Regions from separate parts of the Halomonas sp. CKK8 genome, predicted to be linked through region 3. Evidence: riboswitches for the same ligand, from Rfam matches in the RefSeq annotation. Region 3 holds a riboswitch; each other region holds the start of a gene.
What was found. A riboswitch is a leader RNA that binds a small molecule or an ion and turns the genes downstream of it on or off. The one in region 3 is predicted to bind thiamine pyrophosphate.

Region 1: another riboswitch for thiamine pyrophosphate. It lies ahead of thiO (glycine oxidase ThiO); the one in region 3 lies ahead of tenA (thiaminase II).
Region 2: another riboswitch for thiamine pyrophosphate. It lies ahead of thiM (hydroxyethylthiazole kinase); the one in region 3 lies ahead of tenA (thiaminase II).
Region 4: another riboswitch for thiamine pyrophosphate. It lies ahead of P8934_RS02800 (sodium:solute symporter); the one in region 3 lies ahead of tenA (thiaminase II).

Annotation. Positions count from the first base shown of each region.
Region 1 covers NZ_CP121193.1:1,721,704-1,727,010, forward strand. Annotated here, with positions in the region: gene P8934_RS08295 (zinc-binding dehydrogenase) at 1-539, opposite strand, end outside; gene P8934_RS08300 (thiazole synthase) at 674-1,477, opposite strand; gene thiS (sulfur carrier protein ThiS) at 1,477-1,686, opposite strand; gene thiO (glycine oxidase ThiO) at 1,683-2,780, opposite strand; TPP riboswitch at 2,844-2,966, opposite strand; gene P8934_RS08315 (hypothetical protein) at 3,040-3,345, opposite strand; gene argF (ornithine carbamoyltransferase) at 3,467-4,387, opposite strand; gene grxD (Grx4 family monothiol glutaredoxin) at 4,579-4,932, shown strand; gene rnt (ribonuclease T) at 5,034-5,307, opposite strand, start outside.
Region 2 covers NZ_CP121193.1:3,711,048-3,716,354, forward strand. Annotated here, with positions in the region: gene dauA (C4-dicarboxylic acid transporter DauA) at 1-28, shown strand, start outside; gene P8934_RS17565 (cytochrome b/b6 domain-containing protein) at 117-635, opposite strand; gene P8934_RS17570 (DUF3413 domain-containing protein) at 740-2,581, opposite strand; gene P8934_RS17575 (hypothetical protein) at 2,766-3,044, shown strand; gene P8934_RS17580 (glycosyltransferase) at 3,249-4,037, shown strand; TPP riboswitch at 4,081-4,181, shown strand; gene thiM (hydroxyethylthiazole kinase) at 4,220-5,026, shown strand; gene thiE (thiamine phosphate synthase) at 5,016-5,307, shown strand, end outside.
Region 3 covers NZ_CP121193.1:2,815,038-2,820,344, reverse strand. Annotated here, with positions in the region: gene P8934_RS13345 (acetate kinase) at 1-402, opposite strand, end outside; gene P8934_RS13340 (porin family protein) at 658-1,161, shown strand; gene thiC (phosphomethylpyrimidine synthase ThiC) at 1,255-3,159, opposite strand; TPP riboswitch at 3,239-3,350, opposite strand; gene tenA (thiaminase II) at 3,437-4,105, opposite strand; TPP riboswitch at 4,179-4,302, opposite strand; gene P8934_RS13325 (YceI family protein) at 4,364-4,990, opposite strand; gene P8934_RS13320 (CDP-alcohol phosphatidyltransferase family protein) at 5,007-5,307, opposite strand, start outside.
Region 4 covers NZ_CP121193.1:575,734-581,040, forward strand. Annotated here, with positions in the region: gene P8934_RS02780 (HNH endonuclease) at 1-645, shown strand, start outside; gene P8934_RS02785 (hypothetical protein) at 642-1,316, opposite strand; gene P8934_RS02790 (DegQ family serine endoprotease) at 1,739-3,157, opposite strand; gene P8934_RS02795 (ATP-dependent zinc protease) at 3,225-3,788, opposite strand; TPP riboswitch at 4,075-4,194, shown strand; partial or broken gene P8934_RS02800 (sodium:solute symporter) at 4,184-5,307, shown strand, end outside.

The DNA of each region.
Region 1 (5,307 bases), 1.1 Mb from region 3:
AGAATCCGTTCACCCGCGCTGACGCGGGCGGACGTCATCATGTGGTAGGCGGTCTGGTAGGAGCACATGCCCAGGGCGGCGAGCTCGGCATCGCGCAGTTCCGGGTTGGGCACGTGGTGGAACTGGTCCGAGGGCACGGCGACGTATTCGGCGAAGCCGCCGTCGGCGCCGTGGCCGTAGTAGTCCGGGGTCAGGTTGATGTCGTGCCGGGCATCCGGGTAGAGGTTGAAGTCGAGCAGGCCGCGCTCACCGATCCGCGAGGCCTCGACCCCCTCGCCCACCGCCACCACGCGCCCGGCGATATCGGCGCCCTGGATGCGCGGAAAGGTCAGGGTCGGCTCCCCGCCCATGGCAAAGGAGGTCACCTCGCCCTTCTTCACCGGGTAGAGCCCCTCGCGGGCCTTGCGGTCGGTGTTGTTCTTGGCGGTGGCCGTGACCCTCACCAGCACCTCGCCGGGCCCCGGCCGTGGGGTCGGCACGTCGTCACGGTAGACCAGTTTGTCGACGTCACCATGCCCGGTCAGCAGCATGGCGGCCATGGTGTCGGGAAGGGTCTCGCTGCTCACTGGGTGCCTCCTCTCGTCTGGGGGGATCGACTCGGGCAGACGATAGCAGACTTCCCCGTCCCGACGTCATCCCCCCGGCGGCGCGTGCGGAGGGAAGCGGCGCCAGGTCAGCCGCCGTCGCGATGCCAGAAGGGCTGCCCCACCGTCGGCGTGCTGGGGCTGGCGGTCTGGCGCTGCTGCATCAGCCCGGCCAGGTAGGCCTTGCGGCCGGCGCGGATGGCCTCGGCGAAGGCCTCGGCCATCAGCGCCGGGCGATGGGCGCGGGCTACGGCGGTATTGAGCAGCACGCCGTCGAAGCCCATCTCCATGGCCTCGGCAGCCTGGGATGGGGCGCCCAGGCCGGCATCGATGATCAGCGGCACGTCCAGGCGCCGGCGCAGGGTCTCGAGGGCATAGCGGTTCATCAGCCCGCGACCGGTGCCGATGGGCGAGCCCCAGGGCATCAGCGCCTGGCAGCCGGCATCGCGCAGGCGCTGGCAGAGCACCAGGTCGTCGGTGCAGTAGGGCAGTACCTTGAAGCCCTGGTCGAACAGTTCCCTTGCCGCCTCCAGCAGGCCGAAGGGGTCCGGCTGCAGGTTGTAGTCGTCGCCGATCACCTCGAGCTTGATCCAGGGCGTGTCGAAGAGCTCGCGGGACATCTGCGCGAGGGTGATCGCCTCCCGGGCCGAGCGGCAGCCGGCGGTGTTGGGCAGCAGCCGGCAGCCGCTGTCGCGCAGGATCTGCCAGAAGGCGTCGCCGTCGCCGGCGGCGGGGTTCTGACGGCGCAGGCCCAGGGTGACCATCTCGCAGCCGGCGGCCCGGATGGCCTCCTGCATCACGGTGGGCGAGGGGTAGAGGGCGGTGCCGAGCAGGAAGCGGCTGGCGAAGGCCTCGTCATACAGCGTCAGGGTATCGTCGTGCAGCGCGTCCATCAGCCACCTCCCACCGGGGCCACGATATCGATGCGGTCGTCGTCCTGCAGGACCCGTCCGGCGTAGGCGGAGCGGGGCACGAACTCGCCATTGACAGCCACGGCGACGCGGCGGTCGGCGTAGTGCCACGCCTGCAGGGCGTCCGTGAGCGGCGTGCCGGCGGGAAGGCGGACGGCCTCGTCGTTGAGGCGCAGAGTGATCTCGTTCATGCAGCATTCTCCTGCGGCGGGCGTGCCGCCAGAGTGTCGGCGAAGGGCCGTTCGCCGTGGCCGCGGATCCCGGCCAGCAGGTGGCAGACCACGGCCGGGGCCAGCAGGTAGCCGTGCCGGAACAGGCCGTTGGCGGTGACCAGCCCCTCCCGGTGGGTGACATGGGGCAGGTTGTCGAGGAAGGCGGGGCGCAGGTTGACCCCCTGCTCCAGGATGCGCGCCTCGGCGAAGGCCGGGGACAGGGTATAGAGGGCGCTGCCCAGCTCCAGCGAGGACTGCAGCGACACCGGCGAGCGGTCCTCGCTCTCGATCTGGGTGGCGCCGATGACGAAGCGATGCCCCGGCTTGGGGACCACATAGAGCTGGTAGCGGGGATGCATCAGCCGTACCGGGCGCGAGAGCCGGATCTCGTCGGTCTGCACGTGCAGGGTCTCGCCGCGCACGCCGCGCAGGCTAGGGTGACGCGGCCGGGCGCCCGTGCCGCGACAGTCGATGACCAGATCGAAGCCCCGGCGGCCGTCGGCGGTGATGACCTCGCCGGGGAAGGTTTCCACCGGGCAGTGGGCGCGGCACTCCCCGCCCAGGGCGCGAATCTCGTCGAGCAGGCGGGTGAGCAGGGCCCGGTTGTCCAGGTGGGCCTCGTCCGGCAGGTAGAGGCCCTGCTGGAAGCCGGGGGCCAGGTCGGGCTCCAGCCGGTGGATCTCTCGGGCGTCGAGGGGCTGGCAGGGGGCGTTGCCGCCCAGCGCGTGGTCGAGGTCGCGGCGGAACTGGGTGAGCTCGCCCAGGTCCTGAGGGTGCGCCACCATCAGGCTGCCGTGCTGCTGCCACAGCGATGAGGCGTCGAGGGCCTGGAGCCACCGCGGCCACTGGGTCAGGGCGAAACGGCCCATGTCATGGACGCAGCGCTCGGAGACGGCCGTCTCGCAGAGCGGCGCGACCATGCCGGCGGCGGTCCAGGCGGCAGCCGGTGGGGCGTCCAGGTCCCCGGCGTCATAGAGGGTGACGGCGTGACCGTCGGCGAGCAGTTGCCAGGCGACCAGGCGCCCCAGCAGGCCGGCCCCGGCGACGGCGACGTGATCGGTGGTGGTTGTCAAGATAGCGGCCATCCAGCAGGAGACATGGCTGACCAGGCGGGAAGGCGACAGGGGGCAGGCAGGCGTGACATGCCGCTTGTTCCCTCCGCAGGCATCAACCTGATCAGGTTCAACGGGTTCGGCCGTACCGATCTCAGCCCCCGTGCACGGCTTGCTGCGCGTACCGGGGCTCCCCGACAAGTCCTGCCAACTTAACCAAAGATGCCCGGGCACGCAATCTCGTCGCGTGCCCGGGCATCGAGGGAGCATCCTGTCCGGTTCAGGCGCAGTCGGCGGCCCCCTCGCCGAACATGTCGAACAGCAGCTCGCGGCCGAGGTCGGTCAGCACGAAGCGCTGCTGGTCGTTCCAGGTGGCCGCCCGGCTGGTCTCGAGGACGTGCTGGCAGGGTGCCCAGTCGCGGTCGGCTTCGCCGAGTGCCTCGAGGGCGTGGCGGTCGAGGCCGCGGTGGGGAACGGTGACCGTCTCGAGGACGTGCCCCTGGCGATAGAGCAGGGCGGCCATGTTGGAGAGGCACTGGCGCAGGCTGCGCTGCATGCCGGTGGTGCTGGGGGTGTCATGTCTCATGCTGCCGCATCTCCTGAAGGATTCTGCTGCAGCGCATTATACATGCGACGAAGGTCGATGTCATACCAAGGTCTAAGATGCCCCCGCCCGGGAATCCTGCCCGCCGGGCGGGGCGCGTCCCTCAGCCCTCCACGCGTCCCAGCAGCAGGAACTCGATCAGCGCCTTCTGGGCATGCAGGCGATTGCCGGCCTCCTGCCAGACCACGGCGCGCGGGTCATCGAGCAGGGTCGTGCTGATCTCCTCGCCGCGGTGGGCGGGCAGGCAGTGCAGGAAGAGCACGTCGTCCTTCGCCCGGTCGAGCATCGCCTCGCTCACCTGGAAGCCGGCGAAATCGGCCTGGCGCCTGGCCTGCTCCTCTTCCTGGCCCATGGAGGCCCAGACGTCGGTGGTCACCAGGTCGGCTTCCGCCACGGCCTGCTGGGGATCGCGCACGATAGTCACCCGCTCGCCGGCAGCCGCCAGGATGCCCTGGCGTGGCTCGTAGCCTTCCGGACAGCAGATGCGCAGCTGGAAGTCGAACTGCCGGGCGGCGTTGATCCAGGAGTGGCACATGTTGTTGCCATCACCGATCCACACCGCGGTACGGCCCTTCACGCTGCCGCGCAGCTCGGTCCAGGTCATCACGTCGGCGAGCAGCTGGCAGGGGTGGTAGTCGTCGGTGAGGGCGTTGATCACCGGCACCGTGCTGGCGGCGGCATACGTCTCCAGGCCCTCGTGGGAGAAGGTGCGGATCATCACCGCATCGACCATCTCCGAGAGCACCCGTGCGGTATCGCCGATGGGTTCGCCGCGGCCGAGCTGGGTGTCGCGGGGCGAGAGGAACAGCGCATGGCCGCCGAACTGCGCCATGGCGGTCTCGAAGGAGACCCGGGTGCGGGTCGAGGACTTCTCGAAGATCATCGCCAGGGTGCGGTTGGCGAAGGGCGTGTAGGTTGGCCCGTGGGTCTTCAGGCCGTTCTTGATCGAGATGGCGCGCTGGATCAGGTAGCGCAGCTCGTCCGGACCGAGGTCAAGCAGGGTGAGGAAATGGCGGGTGGCCATGGTGTCGCTCCACGGGAAAAAACGACCATCCTAGCCAGCCCACAGGGGATGCGCAACGCGACCGTCATCAGTAGAATGGCCCTCATCCACAAGGCCGACCAGCATACTCGGGTATTGCCCGGGCGCCTGACGGCCACGGTCAATCGAGGCCCGGTTCGCCGGGGCCCGGACACACGAGAAAGGGAGACGTCATGAGCACCACCGTCGAGAACATCCAGCGCCAGATCGGCGAGAACCCCATCCTGATCTACATGAAGGGCACCCCCCAGCTGCCGCAGTGCGGTTTCTCCGCCCAGACCGTCCAGGCCCTGATGGCCTGCGGCGAGCGCTTCGCCTTCGTCAACGTCCTGGACAACCCGGACATACGTGCCGAGCTGCCCAAGGTGGCCAACTGGCCGACCTTCCCGCAGTTGTGGGTCGAGGGTGAACTGGTCGGCGGCTGCGACATCGTGGTCGAGATGCACCAGACCGGCGAGCTGGAAAAGCTGGTGAAGGCCGCGGCCTCCCGTGCCCAGACCGAGGAGCCGGGCGACGAGAAGCAGTAAACGCCGGGCGTCAAGCGCCGAGCTACAAGCAACCCCCGGAGGTCTCGGCCTTCGGGGGTTGCTTGTTGACGAGATCATCACACGCCTCTGGCCGCTTGGCGCTACTCCTCCAGCCCCTGCTCCTTCTGGGCCAGGGCCCAGCCGCCCAGGTCCTTGTAGCGGTTGACCATCGCACAGAACAGCTCGGCGGTGCGCTCGGTGTCGTAGCGTGCCGAGTGGGCGGCACTGTTGTCGAACTCGATGCCCGCGGCGCGGCAGGCCCTGGCCAGTACGGTCTGGCCATAGACCAGGCCGCCGAGCGAGGCCGTGTCGAAGCTCGAGAAGGGGTGGAAGGGGTTGCGCTTGATGCCGCAGCGGTTGACCGCGGCGTTGAGG
Region 2 (5,307 bases), 900 kb from region 3:
GCGCCAGACAGGCCCCCACTCGAGCTAGGCCCGTGCCTGACGCTCATCGACAGCGGACCCGGCGTGCCCTGCGGATATCGGGTGCGCCGGGTTCGGGGCTCTCCTCGTCCCGCTGCTCAGGCCATGCGCGTCAGGGTCCCATCGCGCAGCCAGAGCTGGTGGGCCAAGCTGGCCGCCACGTGTCCGCCGATCAGCAGCCACAGCAGGTTGGCCAGCACCTCGTGGGTCTCCTCGGCGGCCTCCTCCAGCCACTCGATCTCTGCTCCCGGCGAGATCAGCGGCAGGCCGAAGACCTCCACGCCGTGCCCGCTGCCCAGGGCGACGAGCAGGCCGCTCACCGGGATCAGCAGCATCGCCGCGTAGAGCGCCAGATGGCCCAGCCGGGCCGCCCACTGCCAGTGCGCATGGGCCTCGAGCCTGCCGTGGTTGACCCGGCGCCACAGCAGCCGGAAGACCAGCAGCCCCAGCAGCAGCACCCCGACGCTCTTGTGCAGCGCCATGGCCTCGCGCTCGCTCATGCCGACGAGCTCCGCCAGCCACTCCGTGCCCAGCATCAGGATCAGCAGCGTGGCCATGCTCCAGTGAAGCGCCCGCGAGACGGCCCCGTAACGGTGTTCGGAATCCAGCCAGTTCATGTCGTCATCCTCCTCGGTCGATGGACGACGACCGTTTTACGCCAGTGCGGCTTTCAGCAGCCTTAACGCCGCGTTCATACGGCATTCATCCTCGCGCCGCACGCTCACCGATAGAAGCGCGACAGCGCCTGCAGCACCTCGGCGGCCACCTCGGGAGAGGGGCGCACCGCCTCGAGCTCGTTCATGCGGTAGTCGTAGGCCTCGAAGGCGCCGGTCGGATGCACGGCGATCTGGTACTCCGGCAGCAGGATGCCATAGCCCATGTAACTGCCGGAGAGCAGCCAGTCTCGCCCGCCCTCGGGCGCGAGCAGGTTATGGCCCAGGGTGTAGCGCTCGGGGGCGGCCTCGCAGCCGAGCAGCGCCTCTAGCAGCGTCGGGGCGATATCGGCGTGGTGGGTGCGGCCCTGGAGCACGCCGCCGGGACGCCCCGGCAGGTGCATCACCAGCGGCACCTGCACCTGCTCCGGGGTGTAGTTGCTGCCGTGGCCCCAGTAGTTCTGGCCGTGCTCATTGAAGGACTCGCCATGGTCCGAGGTGATCACCACGGCGGTGTCGTCGAGCCGGCCGCGCCGCTCGAGGTCGTCGAGCACCCGCCCGAGCTGCGCATCCACGTAGCGTGCCGCGGTGCGGTAGCGGTTCCAGTAGGGTTCGGGGTCGAAGTCGGGCCCCAGTGCCATATGGTTGATCTGCTCCCAGTAGGGGGTGAAGCGAGGGAAGTCGGGCGGATGGCTGTAGCCATGGATGGCGTCGTAGAAGAGGAAGCCGAAGAACGGTGTGGCATTGGGCGCCTCTGCCGAGGCCTCCATCCAGGCCAGCCAATCGTCGGTGATCTGCCGGTCACGCTCCCAGGGCTCGCCCTTGGCCGGCGTCAGTGAGACATCCTCCAGGCCGGCGAAGACGTTGCGATCGAAGGCGGGGCTCACCAGGGTCGCCGAGGAGAGCACCTGGAAGCGATAGTCGGCGGCCTCGAGCCTCTCCATCAGCACCGGCGGCGTCTGGCCGCCGGTGAAGGCATCCCAGTAGGTGACCGGCAGGCCATAGAAGAGGCTGAAGACCCCCGCCTTGGTGGAGTTGCCTCCGCTGAAGTGCGCCTCGGCGCGGTACCAGCCGGGGCGATCGGCGAAGCGGCTGAGGTTCGGCATCACCTCGGGGTTGAGCAGGTCGTGGCGCGCGGTGTCCAGCACCACCAGCAGCAGGTTGGCCGGGGTGGCCGGCGACGAGCAGCTCAGCGGTGCGGTGGGGTAATCCAGGTCTTGGGCCTTGCCCTGCGCCGCCTCCAGCTCCTCCCGGTCACGCACCGCCTGGGGGTCGACCCAGCCCCGCTTGACGAAGAAACGCTTGGCGGTGGCGGGATAGAAGAGCGGCACATGGCGGGTCATGCCGGTGATGTCGCGGTCGTAGTGGGCGTCGGCCCAGGCATGCCAGCCGTGCACCCCGAGCAGGGCCAGCAGGCTGATGGCCAGCACCGGCAATACCGGCCGCGACGGCGGGCGCCGCCGGAGCCAGGCCCCCAGGGCCCCCTGCAGCCCCAGCATCGCCAGCACGCCGCCGATGGCCAGGCTCCAGGTGACCCACGAGAAGCGGAAGACGTCGCCGCCGGCGTTGACCAGCAGGTCGAGGATGAAGCCGCTCAGGTGGAAGCGGTACTGGGCATAGACGAAGGTATCCAGCAGCAGCACCAGCTGAAGCAGGCCGGCCCACAGGGTGGTGAGCAGCCACAACCAGGGGGCGCGAAGCAGCGGCGTCAGCAGCAGCAACGGCAGGGCGCCCAGCCACACCAACAGCGCGATATGGCCGAGGAACACCAGCAGCAGATAGCCCCACTGCTCGGCGCCCTCGGGGGCGATATAGGGGAGGTAGGGCAGACTAATCAGCCAGGCGAGCAGCAGGTTGGCCAGGGACCAGGCGCCCAGCCAGCGCCAGCGCTCGAGAAGGGTTGCGAGCATGCGAAGGTCACGATCCTGAATGGGCCGGCACACCATTTCGGCGAGCGACCTGTCGGTGGGTAGGGAGGGGAGAAAGGCGCCGGAGGCGGCGCCGTCACACTCTGGTCATGCTACCTTAAGAAATCCTTAAGGAAAGGGCGACACAGTAAGGTGTTGCTGACAGGACCCGACACGAGGCGACACCATGAACCGGAGCGCGACGATAGTACTCGATACCACGCCCGCCACCGGGAACCGTGCCATCCTGCCGCTGATGCTCGCCGGCCTGGCGCTGCTGGCGCTGAACGTGCTGGCCGCCGTCTGGGAGCCCATCGCGTTTCCGCTGGGGCTGGTCACGCTCGGCACCATGGCACTCGCCCTGTTCTGCCCGAGCCGCTGGCAGGGGGAGGACGACATGGATACCCTCAACAGCCTGGTACTGGCCAGCCTGATCACCCTGGTTGGCTTCCAGGTGATGGGCTGAGGCAAGCGTCAGGCGTCACAACATGCGGACAGCACGCGAAGAGACTGCGGCAGGACACTGCGCCGCATGGCATGCGGCCACGCAGGAAGGTGCCTCCGACCAGCAGGTCGCCAGGTGGGTGTTGCGCTTGCTCCGGATGACGGTAACGATACGCAGCGCAACGCCTCAGGAATTCGCGCTGGCCCCAACCCGACAGGCACCCCCATGAATCCACTGCATAGAGTGATGGCGAGTCGTCTGATCAAGCTTGCTGCCAACCTGCTCAAGCTTGCATGTTACGCCTTTCATTTCGCCTTCCCCGACAAGCGTTTTACCCTACCGACCAGGGCCGGCCCCTGGATTCGTAGCCGGCACCCGGCCGCCATTCCCCGGATCCTCTGGCAGACCAACTTCACCGACCGCGTGACCCTGCCGGTCTACCTGAACTACCTGTTCAACCGTTGCATGGCACCCGGCTTCGAGTATCGCTTCATGATCACCGAAGCTCGAGCCGACTTCATCAGGCAGCACTATTCCGGACGCATCTACAGGAACTACTCCCGACTGCGAATCGGTGCGGCCCAGGCAGACTTCTGGCGTGTCCTGGTACTGCAGGCTCATGGCGGTGTCTATCTGGATATCGACGCCCACCTGACCTGGCCGTTAGGCCGCCTGCTCGGGCCCGACCGATCGTCACTGTTCATCCGCACCAAGCGCGAAAGCCTCAACAACTTTTTCATCGCCAGTGCCCCGAACAGCCCGCACCTGAAGGCGGTCATCCAGGCGATCGACACCAATATCGAGGAAAATACGATCAAGGGCGTCTTCGACATGACAGGCCCCGGCGTCTTCAACCGGGTACTGGATGTCCACCGACTGGACACGGTGCTCTATCGCTACGCCTGTATCCAAGGCAGCTTCACCAATGAGCACTTCCAGTACCTCGACAAGCCACAGGGGAAATGGACCCGCGAACAGAAGCACGCCTCCGTGGTCCGCGAAGATAGCCCTTGACCCCACCGGCTTTACAGGCGCGTGGCCGGTATGGATAGTGGACACCTGACGACAGGGGCGCCGCGGCGACATCGCCACGGCTGAGACGCACCCTCGGAACCTGACCCGGATAATGCCGGCGTAGGGAGTCGTGCGATCCCGGACCTGCCGCCGCGCCGCACCTCCCGCGCCGGGGAGGCCCCATGCTTGCCATCGATCCCGCCGCGCACCTAGCCCGGGTGCGCGAGACCAGCCCGCTGGTCCACAACATCACCAACCATGTGGCCATGAACAGCATGGCCAACGTGCTGCTGGCCATCGGCGCCTCGCCGGCCATGGTCCATGCCCGTGAGGAGGCCGCCGAGTTCACCGCGCTGGCCGGCGCCCTGACGATCAACATCGGCACCCTCTCGCCCCACTGGGTCGAGGCCATGGAGGCCTCCGCCCTGGCCGTCGGGGAGACGGGGCGGCCCTGGGTGCTGGACCCGGTGGCGGTGGGCGCCACGCGCTATCGCCGCGAGACCGGCGCGCGACTGCTGGCGCTCGCGCCGGACGTGATCCGTGGCAACGCCTCGGAGATCATCGCCCTGGCGGGGCAGGCCGGCGGCGGACGCGGCGTGGACAGCACCGACCCGGCCGAGGCGGCCCGCGACGCCGCCACCCGGCTGGCCCGCCAGACGGATGGGGTGGTCGCGGTGACCGGCGAGGTGGACCTGGTCACCGATGGCCGGCGCCTCGCCCGCCTCGAGGGCGGCCACCCGCTGATGCCCCGGGTCACCACCCTCGGCTGCGCGCTGACCGGTGTGGTGGCGGCCTTCCTGGCCGGCGCCGAGGACCCCTTCGAGGCGACGGTGGCGGCGCTGGCCTGCTACGCCGTGGCCGGGGAGCTGGCCGGCGAGGCGGCGCGTGGCCCCGGCAGCTTCGCGGTGGCCTTCCTCGATGCCCTCTATCACCTGGATGGCGAGGTGCTGGCCGCACGGGCCCGCCTGGAGGTGGACCATGCGCCTTGACCTCTCCCTGTATCTCGTCACCGACCGCGGTCTCTGCGCAGCGCATGGCCTGGTGGAGACCGTGATGGCGGCGGTGCGCGGCGGGGTGACGGTGGTGCAGCTGCGCGACAAGCACGCCTCTGATGCCGAATTGGTCGACCAGGCACGCCGCCTCAAGGCCGCGCTTTCCGGCAGCGGTGTGCCGCTGATCATCAATGACCGGCTGGAGGTGGCGCTCGCAGCCGGCGCCGACGGCCTGCACATCGGCCAGGACGACGGCGACGTGGCCCGGGCTCGCGCGG
Region 3 (5,307 bases):
CAGGTCGGGGAAGAGTGCCAGGGTCGCCTCGACACCCGCCAGGTTGGCCGGGTTGTGCAGCGGGGCCAGGGCCACGGTGGCCTCGATCGCGCGCCGCACGTCGGCATCGATGCGGGTGGCACGGGTGAAGCGCTCGCCGCCATGGACGATCCGATGCCCCACCGCCACGGGATGCTGTCCTTCGAGGCGCTCGAGGATGGCCGCCATGGCCTCGGCGTGGTCGGCGCCGTGCAGGGGGCATGAGAACTCACGGCCGGTGCCGTCTATGCCCGTGAGGCGCGCATCCACCCCGCCCAGCCGCTCGGCCAGGCCGGCCAGGCGAGGCTGGTCGGGAGCCGCGGGAACGAGGGCGTACTTGATCGACGAGGAGCCGCAGTTGATTACCAGTACCGGGTCGTTCATGGCGCATCCTGTTCTGGGGTATCGGGGGCGCGTGCGGTGTGGCCAGGGGGTTGCCTGGCGAGTGGCCTCGGGCAGGGCGAATCTAGCATGTTGCAGTGCGGAATGCAGTGACCCCGGCCGCTTGACGCCGGACACCCTGTCGTCCGCATCGCTTCCGGCGGGGCGTCGGGAGCGGAACATCTTGCACTTTCGTCTAGGCTGTACCAGAATGATCCTTGCATAGGGAAACACTGTTTCCTAACTGGGAGGTTCACCATGAAGACCATCACGATTTCCGCCGTTTCCGCCGCTTTGCTGCTGGCCGGGGCCACTGCCCATGCCCAGGGCAGCCCGATGAACTACCAGCCGAGCCCGTACCTCGGTGGCGACGTCATGTTCTGGGAGCTCGACCCCGACGGACGTGGCAACTTCGACAGCACCGGCCTGCGCCTGCGCGGTGGCGTGGCATTCAACGACTATTTCGGTCTCGAGGGCCATCTCGGTACCGGCGGCTCCGACGGCCCGGCCGAGCTGGATTACCTGGCCGGCGCCTATGCCAAGGGGGTCCTGCCGATCGCCCCGGAATTCCGCCTCTATGGCCTGGCGGGTTTCACCGAGGTGGACTTCGACGCGGATACCGAGAGCGGCTTCTCCTACGGCGCCGGCGGTGAGTTCGACGTGACGCATAACCTCGCCGTGGGCGCCGACTACATGCGCTACCTGGATGAGTCGAACTACACCTTCGACGCCGCCAGCGTCGGGGTGACGTTCCGCTTCTGATCTGACGGCGGGTCCCACACCGCTAGACCATGCAACGCGCCCCCGCCGTGAGACCGGCGGGGGCGCGTTGCATGGTGGGTGGGCCGGCGGCGGTCAGACCTCCCGGTAGAGCTCCGCCCCCTGTTCCCGGAACTTCTCGGCCTGTTCCTCCATGCCCTGCATCACGGCGTCACGGTCGCCATCGAGGCCCTTGTCCTTGGCCCTGCCCTTGAAGACCGAATCGCGGACCTCCTGGCTGATCTTCATCGAGCAGAACTTCGGCCCACACATGGAGCAGAAGTGCGCCACCTTGGCCGAGTCCTTGGGCAGGGTTTCGTCGTGGTACTCGCGGGCGGTGTCCGGGTCGAGCCCCAGGTTGAACTGGTCCTCCCAGCGGAACTCGAAGCGCGCCTTGGAGAGGGCGTTGTCACGGCGCTGGGCTGCCGGATGACCCTTGGCCAGGTCCGCGGCGTGGGCGGCGATCTTGTAGGTGATGATGCCGGTCTTGACGTCGTCCTTGTTGGGCAGCCCCAGGTGCTCCTTGGGCGTGACGTAGCAGAGCATGGCGCAGCCGTACCAGCCGATCATCGCCGCGCCGATGCCGGAGGTGATGTGGTCATAGCCCGGGGCGATGTCGGTGGTCAGCGGCCCCAGGGTGTAGAAGGGCGCCTCGTCGCACTCGGCGAGCTGCTTGTCCATGTTCTCCTTGATCAGGTGCATGGGCACGTGGCCCGGCCCCTCGATCATCACCTGGACGTCGTGCTGCCAGGCGATCCTGGTCAGCTCGCCCAGGGTCTCGAGTTCGGCGAACTGGGCCGCGTCGTTGGCGTCGGCCACCGAGCCCGGGCGCAGGCCGTCGCCCAGCGAGAAGGCCACGTCGTAGCGCTGGCAGATCTCGCAGATCTCCTCGAAGTGGGTGTAGAGGAAGCTCTCCCGGTGATGGAAGAGGCACCACTTGGCCATGATCGAGCCGCCCCGGGAGACGATGCCGGTGACCCGCTTGGCGGTCAGCGGCACATAGCGCAGCAGCACGCCGGCATGGATGGTGAAGTAGTCCACGCCCTGCTCGGCCTGCTCGATCAGGGTGTCGCGGAACACCTCCCAGGTCAGGTCCTCGGCGACGCCGTTCACCTTCTCCAGCGCCTGGTAGATCGGCACGGTGCCGATCGGCACCGGGGCGTTGCGAATGATCCACTCGCGGGTCTCGTGGATGTTCTGCCCGGTGGAGAGGTCCATGACGGTGTCCGAGCCCCAGCGGATGCCCCAGGTCATCTTGTCGACCTCGTCCTCGATGGAGGAGGTCACCGCCGAGTTGCCCAGGTTGCCGTTGATCTTCACCAGGAAATTGCGGCCGATGATCATCGGCTCGGATTCCGGGTGGTTGATGTTGCAGGGGATGATGGCCCGGCCGGCTGCCACTTCCTGGCGGACGAACTCCGGGGTGATTTCCTCGGGGAGCTTGGCGCCGAAGCCCTGGCCCGGGTGCTGGTGGCCGAGGATACGCTCGACCTCCTCGGTTCCCAGGGCTTGTCGACGCTGATTTTCCCGGATGGCGATAAATTCCATCTCCGGGGTGATGATCCCCTGGCGGGCATAATGGAGCTGGGTGACGTTGTGGCCCTCCTTGGCGCGCCGCGGCGAGCGGGTCAGGTCGAAGCGCAACTGGGCGAGCGTGGGGTCATTGGCGCGGCGCCGGCCGTACTCGGAGCTGGGCCCATCGAGGAACTCGGTGTCGTCGCGCGCCTCGATCCAGGCGCGGCGCAGCTCGGGCAGGCCCTTTCGCAGGTCGACCTCGGCATCCGGGTCGGTGTAGGGGCCGGAGGTGTCGTAGACCAGCAGCGGCGGGTTCTGCTCATCGGCGCCGGAGGTCCTGGTGGGCGAGAGCGATATCTCGCGGAAGGGCACGCGGATGTCCGGGCGCGAGCCCTCGACGTAGACCTTGCGCGAGCCGGGCAACGGCTGGACGGCGGCCGCGTCGACGCGGGCGGTCTCGGCGAGGAAGTGGGCGGTCTTGCTCATGGTGTTCTCCCTTGGATTGTCGGGGTCTTGTCAGGGAGGACACAGGCGGGAAGGACAGGGGCTGCGGCGTCAGGGGGCACACGGCCTGTCGCTTGATCCCTACGCTGGTCCTAGCCAGTTCAGGTTCAACGGGATCCATGCTCGAATGCGCATGATCTCAGCCGTCTTCAACGGCACCCCGTCAAGCGAGTGGTCGGGCGACCTTTCGGTCACCAGTGTGGTGCTGCCCGCTGGCATGACCAGATCCAGCGGGCGGGTGGCAATGGGGGCCAGTGCCTCAGCTGGCGAGCTCCAGCCCCATCTGCCAGAAGTCGATCTCCAGTCGCGTGGCATCGCGGAACACGCTGCAGAGCTCCGCGAAGCGGCGCGGTGTCACCTCCGCCAGGCGGGTATCGAGCCACTCGAGCTCGGCATGCATGGCGGCCTGGAAGTCGTCGCTCTCGTACATGGCGATCCAGGCGTCATAGGGGTTGGCGTCGCCTCGCACGGTGAAGGACTGGGCATTCAACCAGTTGGCGATCTCGCCGTAGCCCACCAGGCAGGGGGCCAGCGCCACGTGCAGGTCGAGCAGGTCGCCGCGGTGGCCGGTGTCGAGCACGTAGCGGGTGTAGGCGAGGGTCGCGCGGGCCTCGGGCAGGGCGGCGAGGTCGGCCTCGCTGATGCCCCATTCCCGGCAGTAGCCCACGTGCAGGTCGAGCTCCACGTCGAGGATCGCCCTGAGCCCCTCGTGGGCCTGGCGCAGGTCCTCCAGGGTGCGACTCTTGTAGCCGGCCAGCGCATAGGCGCGGGCGAAGTGTATCAGGAAGAGGTAGTCCTGCTGCAGGTAGTGGCGGAAGGCGCGCTCGTCGAGGGTGGCGTCGCCCAGGCCGCATACGAACGGGTGCTCGATATAGGCGCGCCAGTCGTCCTGGCAGGCGGTGGTGAGATCACTGAAGCGGTAGCCCATCTTGCCTCCGGTAGCGGTATCGATCCGGAGCATGGGCGAGGGAGGGGTGGCCGGACAGCGGCGCCGAGTCGGCGCTGGCTCACCGCTTGATTCCTACGCCGGTATGAGCCGGATCAGGTTCCACGGGACCAGCGCTCGGCGTCTCTCGACACCCTGCGCCATCTCAGCCGGATTCACCGGCACCCCGTCAAGCGTCGGGCCAGTCTAGCAGGCTGGCCGTGTCTTGCCAGCCCGCCTATTTCTTCCTGGCGGGATCGGCTATTGCCTGATCGCCTCCAGCTCGAGGATCAGTTCCACCTCGTCGCCGACCAGGCCGTTGTCGACCCCGTAGGTCATCCCCCAGTCGCTGCGGTTGATGGTCGTGCGTGCCGACAGTCCCAGGGTGTGCTGCCCGTGGCCGAAGGGATAGGCCTCGGCCTTGTTGAGCGTGACCGCCAGGGTCACGGGGCGGGTCTCGCCGAGCAGGGTCAACTCGCCTTCCAGGATGCCCTCGCTGTCGCTGTGTGCCTCGAAGCCGGTGGCCTCGAAGACGATCGTCGCGTGACGGCTGGCGTCGAGGAAGTCGCCGCTGCGCAGGTGGTTGTCGCGCTCCTCGTGATTGGTGAACACGCTGTCGGTGGCGATCTCGACCGTTCCGGAGTGCAGCTGTCGAGTCTGCTCGTCGTAGACGAACTCGCCCTGGCCCTCCAGGAACATGCCGAGCGTGTCCGCGTAGCCGACGTGTTCGGTCAGAAAGCCGATGGAGAAGTGCTCGGGGTCGATCTCGTAGGTGCGTGGCTCGGCACTGGCGCTCTGCGTCGAGAGCATGCCCAGCGCCAGGGCAAGCCCCGTGGCGAGCGTCAGGGAGGCGCGTGGGGCCGGGGTGTGAGGATGAGACACAGGCATCAGGGTGTCCTTCGGTTCATGAGTGGCTGCCGGCTCGATAGTCCTCTGGAGGTCTTGCCGCGGCATGGCGATACAGCCAGCGGATATCGACGAGGAACGACCAGGTCAGGCCGAACAGTGCGCTACCTGCCAGCCAGGTCGTCGCGGTGGCACCGACGGCGGGCAGCAGGGCGATCATCAGCGCGGTCACCTGCCAGACGCAGACGGCCTTGCGGCGACGACTCTCCGGCAGGGCAGCGGTCAGCCAGGAGAGCTTGAGCCCGGCGATAACGAAAGCGTAGCGCATGGCCCCGATGGCCAACACCCAGGGACCGACC
Region 4 (5,307 bases), 1.8 Mb from region 3:
GCCGAGCATATGGGGCGGTCTGCCAATTCGGTGGCCATGAAGCTTTCCAACTATGCAAGTCTCGACCCCGAAGTGCTGGCGCTGGGAAAAAAGGGGCTATCTGGGGCGTCCCGTCAAGACCGCTTGCTTTGGGAGCGCTTCATCGATGAGCCGGAAGTTGTGGCGCAAGAGTGTGAGTCGGCTTGGTCGCTACTCGGCCAAAGGGGTGAGCAAGACGAAGAAACCGACGACTTCACCGGTCATGACTCAGTGGGCTGGCAGAAGCGGCGAATCGGGCAGTCGCTATTCCGCAAGGCGGTGATGGTTCGCTACGACACACGCTGCGTAATCACTGGGCTTCGTCATGAAGACCTGCTGATCGCTAGCCATATTGTGCCCTGGCAGGCGTGCCCAGATGCCCGGCTCGACCCTGCCAATGGGCTCTGCCTCAATGCGCTACATGATCGTGCCTTCGATAAGGGGTTGCTGGCGATCGATGCCAGGGATCGGATACGCATCTCGCCTGAGTTGGCTGATGTGGCTCCCAACGGCCAGCTCAAGTCGCAGCTTCATGACCTCAACGGCCAGCGCTTGAGCCTGGGTGAGCTTGCCTTTCCGAATCGCGAGTATCTTGCCTGGCACTATCGGGAGTGTTTCCGCCGTTAACCGTCGCCGCTGTCTTCCAGCAACTTGAGCATCGGCTCCAACTGGCTCTCGTGCAGCACGAGGAGGCTGTCTCCCGGCTCGCCCCCGGCGGGGGCGATGACGGCGAATTCGGCCTCCTCCAGATGGAACTCGTGGATCTCGCACTTGCCCTGCGGGGTACTGCAGCGGATCGAGCGGTAGGGGTCGTCCTCGCCGTAGACGAGGCGGTGGTAGACCTTGAAGAAGGTGTAGAGCTCGAGGCCGCGAGGGAAGGCAGGCCACCGGGCGGGGATGGTGCGGGTCTCCTCATCGAGCGCCTGGCCACTGGCCTCGGCGGCGGCGATGGCCTGCGCCAGGGGCTCGGCGAGCAGCGAGGCGTCGGCCGAGGGCAGGGGCTCGAGCGCCTGCATTGCGCGCCGGTAGACCTCGACGACTCGCTCCAGGTCCTCGGGCGAGGCGAGAGCATGTTCGCTGTGTTTCAGGTCAGCGGGCTCGAAGCCGCCGTTCTCCCAGCCGTGGATGACCCTCAGCCGCAGCTGGCCTTCCCGCATCGGCGCCATTACCAGCGCCTCGATGCCCACGCGCAGGTGGAGCAGGCGCTCGGTGGCGGCGTTGTCGAAGGCGCTGTAGGGGTCGACGAAGATCTCGTGAAGTCGACCGGGGGCGTGTTCCTTGGCTTCGGTGAAGGGCATGGGGCGCTCCGGCTCGGCGGTGTTCCTCGGGATGGGGCGACGCTCTGATGCCCCTTGATCTCATCTCTATCGGCCATTCCAGCCCAGGATTGAGGCGCGATCCCTCAATTCATTCACTTGTTGCCAGGGGAGTCCCGCTGGCGCTGGCCGGCTGTGGCATCGACTCGGCGCTGCCTTTCATCGTGCTGGGGGTCTATGATCCGCCGCCACCTGGCCGGGGGTAGCATTAGCGAGTTCGCCGATGCCTGCCAAAGGGAAGCACTGGCCCATCTGTTGATGCAGAAGACCTGCCAGATCCACGGACTCCTGGCCCGGGTGGATCCGTGGAAGACATGCGCATGTCGTACTCGACTTGCACAGTAAAGCGCCCCGGCGGCATTACCACCGGGGCGCTGAGTCATGGCGATGAGTGAGCTCTGGGGTCAGTTACCCCCGAGACTCAAGGCCACGAAGTAGGAGTTGCCGTCACGGTAGAGCCGCACCGGGATGGCCTGGCCTTCCGGCAGCTCGGCGACGATATCGGCCAGCTGTTCCGGGCTTTCCACCTGCTGCTGCCCGATGCTCACCAGCACATCGCCCGGGCGGATCCCGGCGGCTGCCGCGCGTCCGGCGGGATCGATATCGGCGATGCGCACGCCATGGTCGAGTCCGAGCTGTTGGCGCTCGGCGTCGCTCAAGGGCTGTGCCGCAATGCCGAGGCGTGCCGGTTCGCTCTCGTTGCCGGCCTGGTCGGCACCCGCGTCCGGCCACTCGCCAACCGCCACGGTGATCGATTGCCGCTCGCCTTCACGCAGCACCAGCAGCTCGACCTCCTCGCCGGGGGCCACGCCGCCGATCAGCCTGGGCAGCGTGGTGGAGTGGTCGACCTCCTGGCCATTGGCTTCCAGGATGATGTCGCCCGCCTGGAGCCCGCCTTCGGCCGCCGGGCCGTCGGGGGCCAGGTCCGCGATCAGGGCGCCTTCGGCCTGTTCCAGTCCGAAGGAGCTTGCCAGGTCTCGGGAAACCGGCTGGATCCGGACGCCGAGCCAGCCGCGGCTGACGTACCCCTCGTTGCGCAGTTGGTCGGCGACATCCATGGCCACATCGATCGGGATGGCGAAGGAGAGCCCCATGTACCCGCCGCTGCGCGTCAGGATCTGGGAGTTGACGCCGATCACCTCCCCTTCCAGGTTGAACAGCGGCCCACCGGAGTTGCCCGGGTTGATGGCCACGTCGGTCTGGATGAAGGGCACATACACGTCCTGGGGCAGGGTGCGGTTGATGGCACTGATGATGCCGGCCGTCACGGAGTGATCGAAGCCGAAGGGGGAGCCGATGGCGGCGACCCACTGGCCCACTTCAAGGTCTCCCGATTCGCCCATGTCGAGGGTGGGAAGGTCGTCGGCATCGACCTTGAGCACGGCGACATCGGTCTTGTCATCGCTACCCACCAGTTCGGCCTCGAGTTCGCGCCGGTCGTTGAGGCGCACCAGGATCTCGTCGGCCTCCTTGACCACATGGGCATTGGTCATGATGTAGCCGTCTTCATCGAAGATGAACCCCGAGCCCAGCGAGCGGCGCTCCTGGTTGCCCTGGCCACGGCCGCCGCCGGGGGGCATGGGGATGCGGTCACCGAAGAAGTGCCGAAAGATCTCGGGTATCTCCTGGCCACCGAACTGGCCGGTGGGGGGTGCCTGTCGCTCGACCGTCCGGGATGTCGAGATATTGACCACCGACGGGGCGGCGTCCTCCACCAGTTGGGTGAAGTCCGGCAGGCGCTGTTGCGCCAGCGCGGGCTGTGAAGCGACAAGGAGAAGTCCCAGCAGCATTAGCCAGGAAAGCGTGCGTGTCTTGACTTTCACGATGGGCTCCTGTGTGGCATCGGGTGTCTGGCGTCATGATCGGCGGCGATAGCCCCGGCGGGGCCCGTCATACGCCGATATCCTCGTCATATTCCTTCCCGGAGTGTGACTTGAGGGGCGAATCATCGTTGCATTCGGGCTCATGCATGAAGGTGCCGGTCGTCTCGACACTGCCCAGGTCCTGGATCGTGCGTCGCCCGAGCAATACCGGGTAATTCATGTCGTCGCGATCCTCCAGGCTGAACTGCTCCTCGCGAAGCGTCTCCCCCATGCAGAGCGTCATCAGCACCACGGGCCGGCTCTCCACCCCGCCGGCACCTCTCACCCGCAGGTCGCGAAACACCGGCCGCTCGAAGGTCTTCGAGACGACTTCGTTCGTCGCCTCGTCCTCCAGCTCGGTAGTGAATCGCACCCAGTCCTCGCCGTCGCGCTCGAAGGCCTCGATCTCCTCGGCCTGCATCGACGACGTCAGGGCACCGGTGTCCAGCTTCACCTTGACCTCCGTGCCCCAGGGCTCGATGGTGCCCTTCTCGACCCAGCCATAGGTGTCGGGTTCGGCTGCCTGGGCGGCACTCCCCAGCAGCCCGGCGCCGAGCAAGGCCAGCAGTGTTCCTCGGATCGATCTGTGCATGCGTTTCCTCCCTGACTACACGTGGATGATGTCGGTGATGCGAATGGCAATGCGTCCATGATCCATGGACTCGCCCTGCGACCGTCATCGAGGAAACGGAGTTCCGTCATCGCCGAGAGGCGTCCCTCGCGCGAGACCTCCGGGGCCGCTTGCCCGGTGCCGCCGGCATGCCCACGGGAATCGGGCCCGGGTGGTCGCCAGGGGAGGGCGGCGCTATGATGTCCCTCGATCCCGCCGCTATCGGCCCGCCAGGCCACGATGCGAGGCGCGATCCCACAATCCATTCACTTGTCGCCAGGGGAGTCCCGTTGCCGAGAGCGTCGGCCGAGGCTGAGAGAGCGCATGGCGCTGACCCTGGAACCTGATCCGGTTCATACCGGCGGAGGAAGTGCGACATGCCCTACCTGACGTCTGCCGTGCTCGGCGCGGCGCTGCTGTGCTTTGCCTTCCTGGGCCTCCGGGCCCGCCGGGCCGATGGCCCCCTCGACGACTATGTCACCGCGCGCAACTCCCAGGGGGCCCAGTCGCTGGGCCTCTCCTTCCTGGCCTCCGGGATGGGGGCCTGGATCCTCTTCGCGCCCCCCGAGATCGGGGCCTTCGTCGGCCCGCTGGCGCTGGCCGGCTATGCCATCGGCTCGGCGCTGCCGTTCATCGTGCTCGGGCTCTATGGCCCGGCGATCCGCCGCCACCTGCCCGAGGGCGCAGCATCGGCGAGTTCGCCGAGGCCTGCTATGGCGCCGGGGTACGGCGCTGGGTGTCGCTGGTCTCGGTGCTGTATATGGCCTGCTTCCTGGCGGCGGAGTTGACGGCCATCGGTGCCATCACCGCGCTGCTCTCGGAGGTGCCGCCGGCGCTGGTGGTCATCGGCGTGGCGGTCTCCACGCTGCTCTACACGGCGGTGGGCGGCCTGAGGGCGAGCCTCGCCACCGACCGCTGGCAGGCCTGGCTACTGATCGCGCTGCTGGCCCTGGTCGGTAGCGTGGCGCTGATGCGCCTGCCCGCGATGCCGGTGGACGCCGCACTGCCGTCGATCCCCACCGGCAGCGCCCTCGCCGTGGCGCTGACCCTGGTGATCGCGGTCACCGCGGCCAACCTCTTCCATCAGGGCTACTGGCAGCGCGTCTGGGCGGCGCGCGACGACCGCGCCCTGGGTCGCGGCGCCTGGCTGGGCGGCGGCATCACCGTGCTGGTGGTCATGGTGGTCGGCGGCCTCGGCATGCTGGCGGCCATGGCCGGCGTGGCGCTGGGCGAGCCGCCGATCCCCTTCTTCGCGCTGCTCGCCGAGGCGCCGGGCTGGCTGGCCCTGCCGGCGCTGGTGCTGGCGGTGACCCTGGTCGCCTCCAGCGTGGATACCCTGCAGAACGGCCTCGCCTCGCTGGTGGTGGCAGGTTCCGGCCGGCGCGGGCTCTCCCTCGGCGCGGCACGCTGGGTCACGGTGGCGCTGATGGTGCCGGTGGTGGGCATAGCGCTGCAGGGGCTCTCGGTGCTGCGGCTTTTCCTGATCGCCGACCTGCTCTGT